Linked DNA regions of Streptomyces sp. 2114.4. The protein of the gene in region 2 interacts with the protein of the main gene of each other region in a pairwise test. Links are inferred from orthologs where the notes say so. Each region holds a gene or a part of one and is shown on either strand. Other genes may lie near its edges.

Evidence for each region. The genes of interacting proteins can lie anywhere in the genome.
Region 1: the proteins of rsfS (region 2) and CFW40_RS22020 interact in binary tests that used the Escherichia coli proteins (3 or more experiments, as listed by UniProt). The link is inferred for Streptomyces sp. 2114.4 from one-to-one orthologs.

Annotation. Positions count from the first base shown.
Region 1 is NZ_FYEY01000001.1:4,986,571-4,992,935, forward strand. What follows is about bases 2,434-5,286. They hold CFW40_RS22020 (AAA family ATPase), read left to right. Parts: upstream 2,434-3,209; coding sequence 3,210-4,364; downstream 4,365-5,286. Other genes in these bases: CFW40_RS22015 (SWIM zinc finger family protein), read right to left, coding at 2,434-3,042; CFW40_RS22025 (DUF5682 family protein), read left to right, coding at 4,361-5,286. Also shown: CFW40_RS22005 (DUF5691 domain-containing protein), read right to left, coding at 1-1,556; more of CFW40_RS22015, read right to left, coding at 1,648-2,433; more of CFW40_RS22025, read left to right, coding at 5,287-6,365.
Region 2 is NZ_FYEY01000001.1:2,529,677-2,537,128, forward strand. What follows is about bases 2,481-5,376. They hold rsfS (ribosome silencing factor), read right to left. Parts: upstream 4,198-5,376; coding sequence 3,763-4,197; downstream 2,481-3,762. Other genes in these bases: CFW40_RS11050 (histidine phosphatase family protein), read right to left, coding at 3,113-3,766; CFW40_RS11060 (LCP family protein), read right to left, coding at 4,504-5,376. In the rest of the region: CFW40_RS11030 (glycosyltransferase 87 family protein), read left to right, coding at 494-1,837; CFW40_RS11035 (hypothetical protein), read right to left, coding at 1,959-2,192; CFW40_RS11040 (hypothetical protein), read right to left, coding at 2,196-2,444; more of CFW40_RS11060, read right to left, coding at 5,377-6,354; nadD (nicotinate-nucleotide adenylyltransferase), read right to left, coding at 6,379-6,990; CFW40_RS37045 (hypothetical protein), read right to left, coding at 7,042-7,203; CFW40_RS37050 (hypothetical protein), read right to left, coding at 7,322-7,452. UniProt on the Escherichia coli protein: Functions as a ribosomal silencing factor. Interacts with ribosomal protein uL14 (rplN), blocking formation of intersubunit bridge B8.

The DNA of each region.
Region 1 (6,365 bases), 2.5 Mb from region 2 along the record:
GCGTCCCGGGCGATGTCCAGGGCGTCGACGACGGCCCCGCCGAGCGGTTCGGCCCAGGGGACCGCGCACACGCCGAGCATCCGGAAGGCCTCCGACAGCCCGTGGGCCGCGATGAACTCAGCGACCCACCGGGCGCGTTCGGCATCGGGCAGTACGGTCAGCAGCTTGGTCAGGTCCCGCGACGAACCGGCCGGTGCGACCTCGGACGCCTGGGACGGAGCGCCGGGCGCACCCAGCAGCGCCCGCGCCCAGTCGGTGTTCCGCTGGCGCACCGCGGCGCGGCACCAGGCGTCGTGCAGCTCCGTCCGCCAGTCGTCGGCCACCGGCAGCGCGATGATCGCCGCCGCGTCGCGGCCCCCGAAGCGGGCGTGCCATCCGTCCAGCGGGGCAGCCTCCACCAACTGGCCCAGCCACCAGGACCGTTCGCCCCGTCCGGAGGGCGGCTTGGGCGCCACGCCGTCCCGCTGCATCGCCGTATCGCACTCGTGCGGCGCCTCGACGGCGATCGCCGGTGCGCCGGCCGTACGGTCCAGGCCGACACAGGTGTGCGCGCGCTGCGCCATCCGGGCCGCGAGGGCGGATCCGGGCAGCGTGGAGAGCAGTTCGGCGGCCGTGGCGCGGACGTTCCGGCTGCGGTCGGACAGCGCCTGTTCCAGGAAGGGCTCATCGGCCGTCGAGAGTCCGTCACGCAGCGAGTCGAGGAACATCAGACGGTCCTCGGCCCGCTCCGTGGGCCAGGTCGTGGACAGCAGCGCCAGGCCGGCCCCCGGGTCCTGGCGGCGCAGCGCGGTCAGCAAGGCGACCCGCTCCGCGAACAGGCCCTCCTCCCAGCGGCGCCGTACGCCGTCGGGGTCGTCGGGGCTGTCGGTGCTGTCGGTGTCGTTGACGCCGCCGTGGTCGGAGAGCCCGGCCGGGCCGCCGATCCCCCGAAGCGCGAACTTCCACTCCGGGTTGAGCCGTGACAGCCACAGGGCGCGCGGCCCCGCCAGCGCCAGCGCGGCGGGCCGCAGGTCCGTACGGGCACGGGCCGTGTCGAGCAGTGCGGGCAGCAGCGCCTCCGGGGCGCGGTAGCCGAACTCCTCGGCGGCGGCCAGCCACTGGGGGAGCAGTTCGGTGAGGTCGGGGGCCGTGCCCCGGCGGCTGCCGCCGCTGCCGCCGCGGTCGGCGAGCAGCAGGGCCAGGCGGCGGCGCGCGGCGGGCGGCAGCGGGGGCCGCGGGTCGGCCGGGGCCGGGGCGGGCCGTTCGCCGGCCGGTGCCGGGCGTAGTGCGGCGCGGCGGCGCACCGTGCTCACCGCCGCCGCGTCCAGCAGTGCGGCCGCGGCGCCCTGCCCGGAACGCACCGCCACCGGCGGCGTCCGCCGCTCGGTCCCGAGGAGCGCGGCGCTCACGAGATCGGCCCAGGGGGCCGGGTCGGTCGGGGTGGGGGCGGGGGCAGGGGAAGGAGACGTGGCGGGTGCGGATGCTGGTGCGGATGTGGCTTCGGGGGCGGCGGAGGGAGTGGGTGCAGCGGGTGAAGTGGGTGAAGTGGGTGAAGTGGGCCTGGTGGTGGTCGTCATGCCCTTCCTCCGGGATCGGTGGTGGACGGTGTGTGCGGCCGGTGGGTGACGGGGGTGAGGGGCCTGGTCGGCGGGGCGAGGGGGGCCGGGGTCACAGAGACACCGGGGCCGGGTCCCAGGCGGTCAGCGGCAGGAAGCCGCGGTGGCCGCATTCGCCGAAGACCGTGATCGGCGCGCCGCCCGATATGGCGGCCAGCTGCCACAGGCCCGTCCGTCCCGGACCGCGCGGGTCCAGCGGCAGCGCCGACTCCCCGTCCGCGTCGGCCAGTTGCCAGCTTGTGCCGTCGCGGCTGGGGATCGGTGTGACCTCGGAGAGCACCACCGGCCAGGAGTCCAGCCACGGGTCGTCGCGCAGAGCGTCGCCGTACGCGGCCAGGGCGGCGTCGATACCGCAGCCGGACGGCACGGGGCCCGGGACCGCCGGGGCGTGCCGCTCGCCCAGGGCGGCGCGGAGGGGGCGGGCGCCGGGGTAGTAGGCGAGGTCCGCATCGAGCACCAGACCGGGGGGCAGGGCCGGACCAGGCCGGCGCTGGGCGCCGCCGCCGAAGGAGAGATGCAGCGCCATCCGGCCGGTCCGCTCGCCGCGGAGGAAGATGCGGCGAGTGGTCAACGCGCCGTCATCGGTGTCCTGTTGGGCGAGCACCAGCCAGCGGTCCCGGACCGTCGCCGCCTCGGAGCCGGTCAGCAGATCCGCCGCCTCCGTGGTCAGCCCCACGCGGGAGCGGACCGTTGCCGCGAGGGGGGCCGGCAGCCGCTCGATTCCAAGGAACCCCTGGTCGAGGAGGTGCAGCAGGGCGCACTCCTCCAGCAGCCGGGCCGGCCAGTCCGGTCCGGACGCCACGACCGCATCCAGCTCGCGCACCCGCGAGGCGAGTCCGGGCGCTTGGGCGTCGACCATCCGGGCGGCCGTCTCGCCCCAGGAGCCCCCTCCGCCGCCGCCCGGCCGGGAGGTCCCCCCGTCGGCGCGGCCGGCCGAGGCCAGCCCCGACTGCAGCAGATCCTCCAGGCGCTGCTCCAGCTCCGTCGCACCGGCGCCGATCCGCTGCATCCGGCTCTCCGCCCGCCGCTTGGCGGCCTCCGGGTCGGCAGGCGCCCGCGAGGGAGCTCCGCCGCCCGGGGCCGACCGGGCGGACCGCTCGGCGCGCTCCCGGCGGCCGGCCAGCCACTCGCCCGCCCACGGCGCCGGTTCCCCGGCCGCCACCTCCCGTTCGCCGCCCGCCCAGAGCAGCAGCAGCCCCAGCGCGTGCTTGCACGGAAATTTGCGGCTCGGGCAACTGCAGGTGAAAGCAGGACCGTTGAGGTCCACCGCCGTGCGGTACGGCTTCTTGCCGCTGCCCTTGCACTGCCCCCACACCGCGCTCGCGTCCGCGCCCGTTTCCGACCACGGCCCCGGCGCCGCGAGCTTGCCGCCCGCCCTGCGCGAGGCCTCGTCAGGCGCCAGCGCGAGCACCTGATCCGTCGTCCAGCGTTCCCCCTGCGGATTCATGTCATCGACGCTACGACGCCCCACTGACAATCGCCGCGGAACGCGATGAACTCGCAGCTCAGGGTGGGTTTTCGGGGGATTGTCAGTGGCGTGGTGCAGGCTTGATTCCGCAAGCGGCCGCAGGGATTTCGCCGTCCCGGCCGCACACGTTGCGACGAGGGGGAACCATGTCCGAGAACAGCTTCAAGACGACGGACGACGCGACCGAACCGAAGGGTGGGACGGCGGCGCAGGGCGCGGGCGGCGAAGCGCTGCGACCGCACGCCGAGGACAGTTTCGCGGCGGAGCTGACGGCCCTCGCGGCGGCCGACGACCGGCCGCGCCCGGAGCGCTGGCGGCTCTCGCCGTGGGCGGTCGCGACCTATCTCCTCGGCGGCACGCTCGCGGACGGCACGGTCATCACCCCCAAATATGTCGGCCCGCGCCGGATCGTCGAGGTCGCCGTGACGACGCTGGCGACGGATCGCGCACTGCTCCTGCTGGGCGTGCCGGGCACCGCGAAGACGTGGGTGTCCGAGCATCTGGCGGCGGCCGTCAGCGGCGACTCCACCCTGCTGGTCCAGGGCACGGCCGGCACCCCCGAAGAGGCGATCCGCTACGGCTGGAACTACGCCCAGCTGCTCGCCAACGGCCCCAGCCGCGAGGCGCTGGTGCCCAGCCCGGTGATGCGCGCGATGGCACAGGGCATGACCGCACGGGTCGAGGAACTGACCCGTATCCCCGCCGATGTCCAGGACACGCTCATCACCGTCCTGTCGGAGAAGACCCTGCCCATCCCGGAGCTGGGCCAGGAGGTGCAGGCCGTCCGCGGCTTCAACCTGATCGCCACCGCCAACGACCGCGACCGCGGGGTCAACGAACTCTCCAGCGCGCTGCGCCGCCGCTTCAACACCGTCGTCCTGCCGCTGCCCGCCACCCCGGACGAAGAGGTGGACATCGTCTCGCGCCGGGTCGAGCAGATCGGGCGCTCGCTGGATCTCCCGGCCGGGCCCGAGGGGCTGGACGAGATCCGCCGAGTCGTCACGGTCTTCCGCGAGCTGCGGGCCGGCCTCACCTCCGACGGCCGCACCAAGCTCAAGTCGCCGTCCGGCACCCTCTCCACGGCCGAGGCCATCTCGGTGGTGACGAACGGGCTGGCCCTGGCCACCCACTTCGGGGACGGTGTGCTGCGCGCCGGGGACGTGGCCGCGGGCATCCTGGGGGCCGTGGTCCGCGATCCGGCGGCGGACCGGGTCGTATGGCAGGAGTACCTGGAGACCGTGGTGCGCGAGCGCGACGGCTGGAAGGACTTCTACCGCGCCTGCCGTGAGGTGAGCGCATGACCGGGCCGGTGCTGCTCGGGGTGCGGCATCACGGCCCCGGCTCGGCGCGGGCGGTGCGCGCCGCCCTCGACCAGTGCACGCCGGACGCGGTCCTCATCGAGGGACCACCGGAGGCGGACGCGCTGGTGCCGCTGGCCGCCCAGGAGGGGATGCGTCCGCCCGTCGCGTTGCTCGCCCATGCACAGGACGATCCCGGCCGCGCGGCGTTCTGGCCGCTGGCCGAGTTCTCCCCGGAGTGGGTGGCGATGCGCTGGGCACTGGAGCGAGGCGTCCCCGTCCGCTTCATCGACCTGCCCGCGGCGCACTCCCTGGCGATGGGGGACGGCGAGGGGCCGGGGGCCGGTGAGGAGTCGGTGACCGATGGAGGGCCGGTGACCGATGGAGGGCCGGCCGACGAGCTTTCGGCCGCCGGACAGGAACGGGAAGAGGTATCCGACGAGGCACCCGACGAGGCCGCGGTGCGGGTCGATCCGATCCGGGTGCTGGCCGAGGCGGCCGGGTACGACGACCCCGAGCGCTGGTGGGAGGACGTGGTCGAACACCGCGGAGGTGCGGGAGGAGCGGGGACCGCAGGGGACGCCGGTGCGGACGCGCTGGCGCCGTTCGCGGCGCTGGCCGAGGCGATGGGGGCGCTGCGCGAGGCGTACGGGGACGGCGGCCATGACCGTGATCCGCTGCGCGAGGCCCATATGCGGCTGCGACTGCGCGCCGCGCGAAAGGAGTTCGGGGAGGGTGTCGCCGTGGTGTGCGGTGCCTGGCATGTACCGGCCCTGGCGCGGCGTACCACCATGGCCGCTGACCGGCAGCTGCTCAAGGGCCTGCCGAAGGTGAAGGCGGCGGTGACCTGGGTGCCCTGGACGCACCGACGGCTCTCCCGGCACAGCGGCTACGGCGCCGGTATCGCCTCACCGGGCTGGTACGGCCATCTCTTCGGGGCCCCCGACCGCCCCGTGGAACGCTGGCTCACCAAGGTCGCGGGGCTGCTCAGGGAAGAGGACTACGCGGTCTCGTCGGCGCACATCATCGAAGCGGTGCGGCTCGCCGAGGGGCTGGCCACGGTGCGCGGCCGCCCGCTGGCCGGCCTGACGGAACTGAACGACGCGGTCCGGGCCGTGATGGGGGACGGCTCCGATGCGCCGTCCTCGCTGATCCACGACCGGCTGGTGGTGGGGGAGGTGCTGGGCGAGGTTCCGGAGGACGCCCCCGCCGTGCCGCTGCAACGGGACCTCACCCGCAGCCAGCGGACGCTGCGGCTCAAACCGGAGGCTCCGGAACGGGAACTGGAGCTGGACCTGCGCAAGGAGACCGACGCCGGCCGCAGCCGCCTGCTGCACCGGCTCCGGCTGCTCGGCATCCCGTGGGGCGAGCCCGGCCGCTCCCGCGGCAGCACCGGCACGTTCCGGGAGACCTGGCGGCTGCGCTGGGAGCCCGAACTGTCGGTGCGGGTCGCGGAGGCCGGTATCTGGGGCACGACGGTCCTCTCGGCCGCCACGGCCAAGGCCGCGTCCGAGGCGTCGGAGGCGGCCACGCTCGCCGAGGTCACCGCGCTCGCCGAGCGCTGCCTGCTGGCCCAACTCCCCGACGCTCTCCCGGTGGTGATGCGGGCGCTGTCGGACCGTGCGGCGCTGGACGCGGACGTGGGCCATCTCGCCCAGGCGCTGCCCGCCCTCGTACGGTCCGTGCGCTACGGCGATGTGCGCGGCACGGACGCCGCGGCGCTGCGCGAGGTGGCGACGGGCCTGGCCGAGCGGGTCTTCGTCGGGCTGCCACCCGCCTGCCTGGGCCTGGATGCCGACGGCGCCACCGAAATGCGCGGCCATCTCGACGCCACGCACCAGGCCGTCGCCCTCCTCGGCCAGCCGCAGACCGGGCAGCAGACCGGACCGGCGACCGGCCCACAGCCCGGAGCGCAAGATGGACCGCCGCCCGTATCGCCGCCCGGACCGCAGCATCTGCGGGCGCGGTGGGCCGGGGTGCTGCGGGCGGTGAGTGAACGGGACG
Region 2 (7,452 bases):
GGGGCATGCGATCACCAAGAAGAGACCAAGGAATGGCAAGGAATGACCACGAATGAACAGAGAGCGAACATTCAACTCGCCATAACGAACGGCCCCCTGACCAGATATCAGGGCAACCCAGGAGGAACCGCCGCCGAGACCCGGACGGCCGGGACACCCGCCCCGCAGGGCACACACGACGGAGCGGGCCGTCCGCATCGGACGACCCGCTCCGTTCTCTGTGGAGCTAAGGAGAATTGAACTCCTGACCTCCTGCATGCCATGCAGGCGCTCTACCAACTGAGCTATAGCCCCGTATTCTGTTTCCCGCCCCGGTTCCCCGCTGCGGCATCGCCTACATTACACGGACCTCCCCGCCTTCTGCCAAATCGTTCTGCCCGGGCCCCTCGGCCGTTGCGCCCGGGGTCCCCGGCCGTTGCACCCGGGCCCCTCGGCGCGCCGCGCGGTACTGTCGGCACGCCGTGCCCGATTCGTCCTGGGGGAGCCGTACGCCGTGACCGCGCTGGAGCTGGAAGCGCCCGCCGACCCCCGTGGCACCCGCTCCGGCCCGGGCGTCCTCCGCCGGCACCCCACCCGCGCGGCGGCCCTCACCTGCCTGGTCTCGTTCACGGTCTTCTGGACCGTGCAGCGCCTCGCCCATGTGACGATGCTCGACCTCATGGTCTACCGCGCCGAGGGCTTCACGGTCCGCAACGGCGGGTCCCTCTACGACATGGTGGCCACCTCGGCACACCTGCCCAACACCTACCCGCCCTTCGCGGCGCTGCTGTTCACCCCGCTCACCCTCCTCGGCGTCCCCGCGATGCGCACCCTCGCCACGGCCGGCAACCTCGTGCTGCTCCTCGCCGTCGTCCACCTCTCGCTGCGGCTGGCCGGCCGGCCCCGGCACCTCCCCCAGCCGGCCGCGACGCTCGCGGTCTCGGCGCTGCTGGTGTGGTGCGAGCCGGTGTGGACGACGCTGCGCTACGGCCAGATCAACCTGCTGCTCACCGCGCTCGTGCTGTGGGACCTGACCCGCAAGGACACCCACCGCCTCGCGGGTGTCGGCATCGGGATCGCGGCCGGCCTCAAGCTCACCCCGGCACTGTTCGCCGTGCTCCTCGCACTGGCCGGCGCCGTCCGTGCCGGGCAGCTGCTCCGCTCCGGCGCGGGGGTGCGCGCCGTCCGCCACCCCTGGCTGCGGCAGGCCGCCGTGGCCACCGCCACCTTCCTGGCCACCGCCCTCCTCTCCGCGCTCGCGCTGCCGCGCGACGCGCACCGCTTCTGGACCGAGATCGTCTTCGCCGCCGACCGGGTCGGTGAGGTGGAGATCACCGCGAACCAGTCCCTGCGCGGCGCTCTCGCCCGGCTGCTGCACACCCACGATCCGGGCCCCGCCTGGCTCGTGGCCGCCGGTCTGACCGCGGCCCTCGGCCTGGCGCCGGCGGCCGCGTCGCTGCTGCGCGGGCAGCGCGCCTGGGCCGTCGTCACCTGCGCGGCGACCGCGCTCCTGGTCAGCCCGATCTCCTGGTCCCACCACTGGGTGTGGTGCGTACCGATGGTGATCCTGCTCGGCTCCGAGGCACTGCACCGGACCGGCGCTGCCGCCCGCCGCTGGTGGGCGGCGGCCACCGCACTGGGCCTGCTGTTCTGCTCGTTCGCGCTGTGGTGGGTGCCGCACCGCTGGCACCGCCACGAGGAACTGCACCAGAACGGCGTCCAGATGCTGCTCTCCGACGTCTATCCGCTCGCCGGTCTTGCGCTGCTGGCGCTGGCCGGGGCCCGGCTGTGGCGGCGCGGCCGGCGGCCGGGCAGGGGCAGCGGCCACCGCACTGCGGCCGCCGGCCGTGAGGTGTGAACCGGGCGCCCGCGCGGCTAAATGACGTGGCGGCCGTCGCGCCCCCGTCCCAACGCCGCCCGCAAAACCGGCAGTTCCGCGGTGTCCCGGCTGCCGCCGGCTTCGCCTGAGCGGGCCCCGCTCAGGCCGTCGCGAACGAGTAGAAGCGCTTGAGGGTGCAGTGCTCGTCCAGCAGCCGTCCGTAGATCGGCTCCCCGTCGAGCTCCCGGTAGGTCTCGATGGGGTCGCCTTTTATGACGAGGGCGCGGGCGCATTCCTCGCACCAGTACTGGTAGTCGGCGTTGACCGGTTCCATGTCGCGGACGATCGGCGTACCGCTGCCGCACCAGTCACATTTCCTGCTGTGGGCGCCCATCCATCAGCTCCAACTGCGGCCGCAGGCCGTACAAACGAAGGAAATGCCCCCGTCGTCACCCAGCACCTGCGCCACATGGGAGGCGCCGCACGAGGAGCACTGCGGAGCGGAACCGTCATCGCCGCCGGCTGCGGGGGGACGGGCATCTACGGGACAGGTGAAGCGGAGCGCATACTCCGGCAGCCAGTCATGGCCCTGCGCCCCGGCCACGTCGAGCAGGTCGTTGACCTCCTCGAGGATGCTCGTGGGCATCGCGATCTCTCCTCCCCTGCCGGCGCCGTCCGATTCTGCCACGGACCACGGACCGGGTCAGGTCCGCCTTCTCGCCATCCCCGCGAGCCCGCCCCTCCGCCGCGTACTCCTTGCCTACGGTTCCCAACGCGGCGGCAAGAGGGGGGCGGTGGGCGCACCCGAGGCCCGCACCGATGCCATGTGGGCGAGCCGGCAGGGGAATCGCTGATCGGGCGGCTGTCACGGACCGGTGCAAAGGTCGCGCGCCTGTGGGAGACCGGGGACGCCTCGCCAGCGGGGAACACCCCATGAAGGTGAGCCGGCACGCCTCGGCCGGTGAGATACGGCTGGTCTCGCCGTCCTTGGCGGTGGGCGGCGTCCCGGAACCCGGAGAGATCCCCCGCCATGCAGAGAACCGGCACCACGCCGAGGACCCGCAGAACGCGGAGATGCCGCAGAACGCGGAGATCCCGCCTCCAGACGGAGGCGGGATCTTCCGGGCTGTGGAGCTAAGGAGAATTGAACTCCTGACCTCCTGCATGCCATGCAGGCGCTCTACCAACTGAGCTATAGCCCCGGGTCTTGTTCCGCTCCCCCGGGTTTCCCCCGGCGGCGCCGCGAACAAGAAGAACTTTAGCCTGCGACCTGCCCAGATGTGAAATCCGGTCTGCCGGGGGCGCCCGGCGGGCTCAGTCGTCGTCGCCGAGCACGGGCTCCGGCAGGGTGCCGGCGTTGTGCTCCAGCAGGCGCCAGCCGCGCGCGCCCTCGCCCAGCACCGACCAGCAGCAGTTCGACAGACCGCCCAGGCCCTCCCAGTGGTGGGCCTCCAGGCCGAGCAGCCGCCCGATGGTGGTGCGGATGGTGCCGCCGTGGCTGACGACGACCAGGGTGCCGTCGTCGGGCAGCTTGTCGGCGTGGCCGAGCACGACCGGGGCGGCCCGGTCGGCGACCTCGGTCTCCAGTTCGCCGCCACCGCGCCGCACCGGCTCACCGCGCTTCCACGCGGTGTACTGCTCGCGGTACCGCGCAAGGATCTCGTCGTGCGTCAGCCCCTGCCAGGAGCCCGCGTAGGTCTCCCGCAGGGCCGCGTCGTGCGTGACCTCGAGGCGGGTGAGCGCGGCCAGCTCCCTCGCGGTGATCGCGGCCCGCTGCAGGTCGGAGGCGATGATGACGTCCGGCCGCAGGGCGGCGAGGAGGCGGGCGGCGCGGCGCGCCTGGCCGCGGCCCTCCTCGGTCAGCTCGATGTCCGTCGACCCCTGGAAGCGGCGCTCCAGGTTCCAGGCCGTCTGGCCGTGGCGCCACAGGACGATGCGGCGGCCCCGGCCGCCCTTGGTGCCGTTCAGAGCAGTTCTCCGTCCTGCTCGCCCGCCGTGGCCTCGGCATGCTCGGCGGCCTTGCCTCGGGTGGCCTTGGCCTCCTCGGGGAGGTCGATCTCGGGGCAGTCCTTCCACAGGCGCTCGAGCGCGTAGAAGACGCGCTCCTCGCTGTGCTGGACGTGCACCACGATGTCGACGTAGTCGAGCAGGACCCAGCGGGCCTCGCGGTCGCCCTCACGGCGGACCGGCTTGGCGCCGAGGTCCTTGTTGAGCCGTTCCTCGATCTCGTCGACGATCGACTTGACCTGGCGGTCGCTGGGTGCCGAAGCCAGCAGGAAGGCGTCGGTGATCGAGAGGACGTCGCTGACGTCGTACGCGATGATGTCGTGCGCGAGCTTGTCGGCCGCGGCCTGCGCGGCGGCGTTGATGAGCTCGAGGGAACGGTCCGTGGCGGTCACAAGCGGCTTTCCGGGTCGAGGGCAGCCTCTCCGGCCGGGCAGGGGCAGCTGGCTCACTGCTGAGCCGCGGCGCGTGCCGCAGTCCCCGTGGACGACCGGATCGGCGGTCAAGTACCCCTCAAGGGTCTCACGGACCACCGACACTCCCGACTGGGTTTTCGAACCGGTCGGTCCGTTCCGGTGTCCGGGCTGGTCAGCACGGGGGCCGGGCAGGGTGGGCGCAGCGGCTGGGCAGGGGCGGCACAGCGGGGAGCGGCCGCCCGGTGCCCGCCGGCCTCCACCGGCGGGCACCGGGCGGTGGCCCCGTCAGCCCTTGTAGTCCTGCCCGAGCACCACCGTGATGTCGGCGTTCGAGGCGCCCTTTCCCTGCCTGACCACGCCCGCCGGCAGGCCCAGGGTCTTGGCGACCTCAGCGGCCTTGGACTTCTGGGCGGCGTCCGCGTAGGTGATCCGGGACGTGGCGGCCGGGCCCGCGGTGCCCGCGTCGACGAAGCTGTAGCCGCCGTTGAGCAGCGCGACCTGCGCCTTGTTGGTGGCGCCCCGGGAGCCGGTGGCGTTGCGCACGGCGACCCGGGCGGTCGCGTCGGGGGCGGTCTTCTTGACCGTGCCGCCGAGCACGTCCTTGACCACACCCGCCGCCGCGGCCTGGCTGAGGGTGCCGTTCGCCTGCACGGGCAGCAGCGTCGTGCGGTACGCGCCGGTCTTCGCCAGCTCCGCCCGCTGCGCCAGCGAGCTGCCCAGCTGGCCCTCGGTGAGCGGCGGGTCGAGCACCTGCAGCAGCGACTTCACGGTGGCCGTGGCGCCGTCGGCATCGCTGGAGACCTTCTTCAAGGTCGCCTGCATGACCTGGCCGAACCGCTGCAGCTGCCGGGTCTGGGGCTCGCCCGGCGCCTGGTAGGTGGCGTAGGCCACGGCGGCCTGGCCGTTGAGGTCCTGGGCGCTGCCCTGCTTGACGGCCGGGGAGTCGCCCTTCTTGGCGCCGGGCACGGTGGCGTCGGTGTCCAGCGTGATCCCGCCGACCGTCTCGACGAGGTTCTCCAGATAGGGCGTGTCCAGCCGCCAGCTGGCCTTGAGGTCGGCGCCCAGGAGGCTGTTGAGGGAGTCCCGGGTCGGTTCGGTGCCGTCGTCCTTGACGGACTTGCCGAGCGTCGTGGAGCTGCCGTCGTCCTTGGGAACGACGAGGCTGTTGGGCAGGAGGACGGTGGTGCCCTTGTGGGTGGTCGTGTTGTCCACCAGCAGCGCCGTCGAGCTGTTCCCGGACTTGGTGTCCCGCAGATGGACGACGAGGACGTCGCGCTTCTGCCCGCCGGCCGCGGCCGCCTGGCCGGTGCCGGGACCGGCCAGGCCGGGCAGTTTGCCCGCCCACCACAGATAGCCGACGCCGCCGGCGACCAGCAAGGCCAGCACGACGGACAGCGCGACGATGCGGCTGCGGCCGCGCCGTTTGGCCTCCTCGCGCCGCTCGGTGCGGCTCTCGGTGAACTTCAGCCAGTCGATGACGTCTTCGGAGTCCTCGTCCGGCTCCTCGATGAAGGAGAACTGCTCGGTGCGGTACTCCGGGTCCTCGCCCGGGGAACCGGGCGCACCGCCGGGGGTGCCCGTCCCGTCACCGTCGTCCGCCGGGCCGCGGCGCTCCGGCTGCCGCGGCGGCTGGTCCTGGCGCTGCGGAGCCGGCTCGTCGTAGCGGGGCCCGTCCGCGTAGGAGGTCTGCTCGTACGGGGGCTGCTGGGCCTGCTGGGCCTGCTGGGCCTGCTGGGCCTGCTGGGGAATCCACTCCTGCTGGTGCGGCTGCTGCTGAGGCGGCTGCTGGGGCCGGCCGTACGGGTCGTACTGCTGCGGATAGCCGGTCCGGTCCTGCACTTGCGGACGGCCGTACGCGTCGTAGCCGTACTCCGCCTGCCCCTGGTATCCCTGCTGCCCCTGTGGGGCCTGGCCGCTCTGGTGACCGCCGTAGGGGTCATAGCCCTCATAGGCGGAGGGGGCGGGCTGCTGCCCGTAGGCGTCGTAGTGCTGCTCGTACGACGACTGCGCGGCGTCGCGGTACACCGGCTGCCCGTAGGCGTCGTAGGTGTAGCTCGTATGCCCCTGCTGCTCCTGGCCATAGGGGTCGTGGGCATACGGGTCCTGCGGCCCGTACGGATCCTGTCGGTCGCTCACCGGTGCCCCTTTCCGTCAGCCCCGTCAGCGGTCGTTGCGGTACAGCTGTTTTTTGTCGATGTAGCGCACCACACCGTCCGGCACCAGGTACCAGACCGGATCCCCCTGGGCGACGCGCGCCCGGCAGTCGGTCGAGGAGATGGCCAGCGCCGGCACCTCGACCAGCGACACCGCTCCCGCGGGCAGCCCGGGGTCCGCGAGGACATGGCCGGGCCTGGTCACCCCGATGAAGTGGGCGAGCGAAACCAGCTCCGCGGCATCGTGCCAGGTCAGGATCTGGCTGAGCGCATCGGCGCCGGTGATGAAGAACAGATCCGCGTCACGGTGCTCCGTCCGCAGGTCACGCAGCGTGTCTATGGTGTACGTCTTGCCGCCGCGGTCGATGTCGATGCGGCTGACGGAGAACTGCGGATTCGACGCGGTCGCGATGACCGTCATCAGATACCGGTCCTCGGCCGGGGACACCGTCTTGTGGCTCTTCTGCCACGGCTGTCCCGTCGGCACGAAGATGACCTCGTCGAGGTGGAACTGGCTGGCCACCTCGCTGGCGGCGACCAGGTGTCCGTGATGGATGGGGTCGAACGTGCCGCCCATCACTCCGAGTCGCCGCTTCACGGGCCCTGTGTGCTCTCCCATGCGTGCAGACCCTACTGGGCTGTGCGCGATGCCGGAGGCCGGGTGCCGGGCTCAGCGGTCCCGGTTGAAGCGGGTGGTGATCCAGAGCAGGAGGAGCAGGACAAACAGGGCGCCGCCGCCGGTTACGAACGGGCTGAGGCTGGCGTGACCGCCCTCGTGTCCGGGCTCGGCGGCGAAGGAAACCAGGGAATGTGCGGTGGTGTGCAGGCTCATCGTCAGCAGGACCAATCCGGGCTGGGGTCGGGCAGAGACTTCCACCACATCGTAAGCGCCGCCTCACCGCGGGCTCACGGCGACTCCGCCCGGAGGCGTCCGGGCCGCACGCGTCAGGTCAGTCCTGGCCGTAGCCGCGCAGCAGGAACCAGGCGAGCAGGCCGGCGCCCACGAAGCCGACGACGATCACGGTGCGCAGGATCCACCCGGGCCCCCCGTCCCTGGCGGTCTCCTGGGCTGCGGCGAGCA